Regions from separate parts of the Streptomyces sp. P17 genome, predicted to be linked through region 2. Evidence: predicted binding sites of a transcription regulator. Region 2 holds the regulator's gene; the other holds the start of a gene.

Region 1 (2,397 bases), on a different contig from region 2:
GGATCTGGTTGACCCGGCCGGCGACCTGCTCCGAGGAGCCGGAGCCGTCGACGATGGTCGTCTCGTCCTTGGTGATGACGACCTTGCGGGCCTTGCCCAGGAGGTCCAGGGAGGTGTTCTCCAGCTTGAGACCGACCTCCTCGGAGATGACCTCGCCACCGGTGAGGATGGCGATGTCGTTCAGCATCGCCTTGCGGCGGTCACCGAAGCCCGGGGCCTTGACCGCGACGGACTTGAAGGTGCCGCGGATCTTGTTGACGACCAGGGTCGACAGGGCCTCGCCCTCGACGTCCTCGGCGATGATCAGCAGCGGCTTGCCCGACTGCATGACCTTCTCCAGCAGCGGGAGCAGGTCCTTGACCGAGGAGATCTTGGAGTTGGCGATCAGGATGTACGGGTCGTCGAGGACGGCCTCCATACGCTCCATGTCGGTGGCGAAGTACGCCGAGATGTAGCCCTTGTCGAAGCGCATACCCTCGGTGAGCTCCAGCTCCAGACCGAAGGTCTGGGACTCCTCGACGGTGATGACGCCTTCCTTGCCGACCTTGTCCATGGCCTCGGCGATGAGCTCGCCGATCTGGGTGTCGGCGGCGGAGATGGAGGCCGTGGAGGCGATCTGCTCCTTGGTCTCGACGTCCTTCGCCTGCTCCAGCAGGGCGGCGGAGACGGCCTCGACGGCCTTCTCGATACCGCGCTTCAGGGCCATCGGGTTGGCGCCGGCGGCGACGTTGCGCAGGCCCTCGCGGACCAGCGCCTGGGCGAGAACGGTCGCGGTGGTCGTACCGTCACCGGCGACGTCGTCCGTCTTCTTGGCGACTTCCTTGACCAGCTCGGCGCCGATCTTCTCGTACGGGTCCTCCAGCTCGATCTCCTTGGCGATGGAGACACCATCGTTGGTGATCGTGGGGGCGCCCCACTTCTTCTCAAGGACGACGTTGCGGCCCTTGGGGCCGAGGGTGACCTTGACGGCGTCGGCGAGCTGGTTCATACCGCGCTCAAGGCCGCGCCGCGCCTCCTCGTCGAACGCGATGATCTTGGCCATGTGAAGTGGTCCCTCCAGGACTGGTGAGTACCGCAAATGGACCGCGCCCGCGCCCGCGACGGACGGCCCCGGCGGATGGTTCCTTGCCCCACCCGGCCCGTGGACCTCACCGACCCGGTCCTTCGTTGTCACTCTCACCTTCAGAGTGCTAACGCCAATGATTAGCACTCGACCCATGCGAGTGCAAGCGGCTCTCGGGGATCGGGCGGGGCCGGTGCCCGGTGAGACCCGGGCACGCGGAAGGGCCCGCACCCGAGGGGTTGGGTCCCCGAGGTGCGAGCCCTTCAGCAGAAGACGTCGCTTGCGGTTCGTTGGTCGCGCGTTCAGGCAGAGACGCGAACCATGTCGGCCTGCGGGCCTTTCTGGCCCTGCGAGATCTCGAACTCAACCCGCTGGCCTTCTTCAAGGGTGCGGTAGCCGTCCATCTGGATCGCGCTGTAGTGGACGAAAACATCCGCACCACCGTCGACCGCGATGAAGCCGTACCCCTTCTCCGCGTTGAACCACTTGACGGTGCCCTGAGCCATGCCTAACTCCCCTATTACTGGCCCTTGCACAGATCCACACTTCGCGGATCCGGGTCAGACCTCACCCCCCACGGTTTGGGGGCGTGCGCCGGAACGCGTCGACCGCGGCTGAATGTATCTGTCCAACTGCCGTCTGCAACAGGTCAATCGGACGAGAATTCTGGACGCACCGGGTCCGGAATATAGTGAGAATTCGCCCGAATTCAGGGCAAGTCGGGCCCCATAAAGGGAGCATAAGGCGCAAAAGGCTCGCACACTTTGGCTACTTCTCGTCGCATACGGCGTCGGTACTCATATGCGCCCGGCATGCGGGGAGCAGCAGGTTCCCCAACTGTACCGTGCTCAACCATGCAGAATTGCCCCCTCCGTTTGTCTTACGGAGAGGGCAATTCGATGAACTCTGGGTGACGCACCTTACCGACGGTAACGATCAGCCGCCGGCGACCGCCGGAATGATGGAAACTCCGGCGCCGTCCGGGGTCGCCGTCTCCAGGCCCTGCTCGAAGCGGACGTCGTCGTCATTGACGTACACATTCACGAAACGGCGCAGCTTGCCCTGGTCGTCCAGGACGCGGGCGGCGATTCCGGTGTGGTTCTTCTCCAGGTCGGCGATGACCTCGGCGAGGGTGCCACCCTCGGCCGTCACCTCGGCGGCACCACCGGTGTAGGTGCGCAGGATGGTGGGGATGCGGACGTTGACACTCATGATGCGAGGCCAGCCTCTCGGAAGGAGTCGAGGTTCGGGCGGATGGTCGCAGTGAGGCCGGTGCCGGCCACCGCGTCCAGGGTCTTGAGGCCGTCGCCGGTGTTGAGGACGACCGTCGTCTT
Region 2 (2,397 bases):
GCTTGGGCTTCTTCCACGGCGGGGTCAGGTCCGCAGAGTACTGGCGCATTCGGATGACGATAGGAGAAGCCGTACGGCGATCAGAGCGACACGCCGAAACGGGCCGCCAGGGCGTCTCGCTGCCGCCGTACGAACGCCGCGTCCACCACCGCTCCGTGGCCGGGCACGTACAGCGCGTCCTCGCCGCCCAAGGACAGCAGGCGGTCCAATGCCGCCGGCCACTGGGACGGTACGGCGTCCGGGCCCGCCTGGGGTTCGCCGGACTCCTCGACCAGGTCGCCGCAGAAGACGGCCTCGGGGCTGCCCGGGACCAGGACGACCAGGTCGTGGGCGGTGTGGCCGGGTCCGACGTTGGCCAGGAGGACCTGGCGGCCGGGGCCGAGGTCCAGGGTCCACTCGCCGGAGACGTGGTGGCGGGGTTGCACCAGGGTGTCCACCGCCTCGTCCGCCGCGCGCGCGTCCATGCCGTGGCGTACCGCGTCCGCGCGCAGCTCCGCCCGCCCGTGCGGCCCGTACACCGAGTCGACGCCCACCGCGCCGTAGACCTCCGCGCCCGCGAACGCCGCCGCCCCGAAGACATGGTCGAAGTGCGGATGGGTCAGCGCGAGATGGGTCACACGGTGACCGGCGAGCGCCTCCGCCCGCATCCGCAGCCGCGCCCCCTCGGCCAGGCTCGACCCGGCGTCGACCACCAGCGCCGTACCCTCGCCGACGACCAGCCCCGCCGTACAGTCCCAGCCCGGCAGCCGGCACCGCCCCACACCGTCCGCGACCCGCTCCCACCCGAGCTCTTCCCAAGTCACCGTCATACCGCGACGCTAGCTGTACGAGCCGTCACAGCAGGACCGACCTTGCCGGGGGAGTACCCCACCGCCGTACACTGGGGCCGGGAACGCTGGCACTCGGACGGACAGAGTGCCAGGCGAGGCGCCCCGGGGGACTGGGGGACGACTTCTGGAGGTGAGCGCGGATGCTGAGCGAACGCAGGCTTCAGGTGCTGCGCGCCATCGTCCAGGACTATGTGGGCACCGAGGAGCCGGTGGGGTCGAAGGCCCTGACCGAGCGGCACAACCTCGGCGTCTCCCCGGCGACCGTCCGCAACGACATGGCGGCGCTGGAGGACGAGGGCTACATCGCTCAGCCGCACACCAGCGCCGGCCGCATCCCGACGGACAAGGGCTACCGCCTCTTCGTCGACAAGCTGGCCGGCGTCAAGCCGATGACCGGGCCCGAGCGGCGTGCCATCCAGAGCTTTCTCGAAGGCGCCGTCGATCTCGACGACGTCGTCGCTCGGACGGTGCGGCTGCTGGCCCAGCTCACCCGGCAGGTCGCGGTCGTGCAGTATCCGTCGCTCACCCGCTCCACCGTGCGCCATGTCGAGCTGCTCTCGCTCGCTCCCGCGCGCGTGATGCTCGTGCTGATCACGGACACCGGGCGGGTCGAACAGCGGATGGTCGACTGCCCGGCGCCGTTCGGCGAGACGTCGCTGGCCGATCTGCGGGCGCGGCTGAACAGCCGGGTCGCGGGCCGGCGCTTCACCGATGTGCCGACGCTCGTCGAGGACCTCCCCGAGGGCTTCGACACGGAGGACCGCGGCACGGTCTCGGCCGTCCTCTCCACACTGCTGGAGACGCTGGTCGAGGAGAACGAGGAGCGGCTGATGATCGGCGGCACCGCCAATCTCACCCGCTTCGGACATGACTTCCCCCTCACCATCCGGCCCGTCCTGGAGGCCCTTGAGGAGCAGGTGGTGCTCCTCAAACTCCTTGGTGAGGCGGGGGATTCGGGCATGACCGTGCGCATCGGGCACGAGAACGCCTATGAGGGACTCAACTCCACGTCTGTCGTGTCGGTCGGCTACGGTTCGGGCGGCGAGGCAGTCGCCAAGCTCGGCGTGGTCGGACCGACCCGCATGGATTACCCGGGAACGATGGGAGCGGTACGCGCAGTGGCACGGTACGTCGGACAGATCCTGGCGGAGTCGTAAGTGGCCACGGACTACTACGCCGTTCTCGGCGTGCGTCGCGACGCGTCGCAGGAAGAGATCAAGAAGGCCTTCCGGCGGCTCGCGCGCGAGCTGCACCCGGACGTCAACCCCGATCCGAAGACCCAGGAGCGGTTCAAGGAGATCAACGCCGCTTACGAGGTGCTCTCGGACCCGCAGAAGAAGCAGGTCTACGACCTCGGCGGCGACCCGCTGTCCCAGGCGGGCGGCGCGGGCGCGGGCGGGTTCGGCGCGGGTGGCTTCGGGAACTTCTCGGACATCATGGACGCTTTCTTCGGTACGGCGTCGCAGCGCGGTCCGCGCTCGCGTACCCGCCGTGGCCAGGACGCCATGATCCGTCTGGAGATCGAGCTCGACGAGGCGGCCTTCGGAACGACGAAGGACATCCAGGT

Evidence for each region. The regulator HrcA, encoded in region 2, represses chaperone genes, less so after heat shock. The targets are predictions, from matches to a motif close to TTNGCACTCNGNNNNNCNGAGTGCNAA.
Region 1: a site for HrcA is predicted at 1,204-1,230, ahead of groL (chaperonin GroEL). Genes of this name have one in related genera too.

Annotation. Positions count from the first base shown of each region.
Region 1 is NZ_JAVRBF010000018.1:113,715-116,111, forward strand. Features, by position in the region: gene groL (chaperonin GroEL) at 1-1,042, opposite strand, end outside; gene RMT89_RS14460 (cold-shock protein) at 1,366-1,569, opposite strand; gene RMT89_RS14465 (MoaD/ThiS family protein) at 2,000-2,275, opposite strand; gene thrC (threonine synthase) at 2,272-2,397, opposite strand, start outside.
Region 2 is NZ_JAVRBF010000055.1:57,618-60,014, forward strand. Features, by position in the region: gene RMT89_RS30325 (DUF3097 domain-containing protein) at 1-49, opposite strand, end outside; gene RMT89_RS30330 (MBL fold metallo-hydrolase) at 81-809, opposite strand; gene hrcA (heat-inducible transcriptional repressor HrcA) at 971-1,987, shown strand; gene dnaJ (molecular chaperone DnaJ) at 1,988-2,397, shown strand, end outside.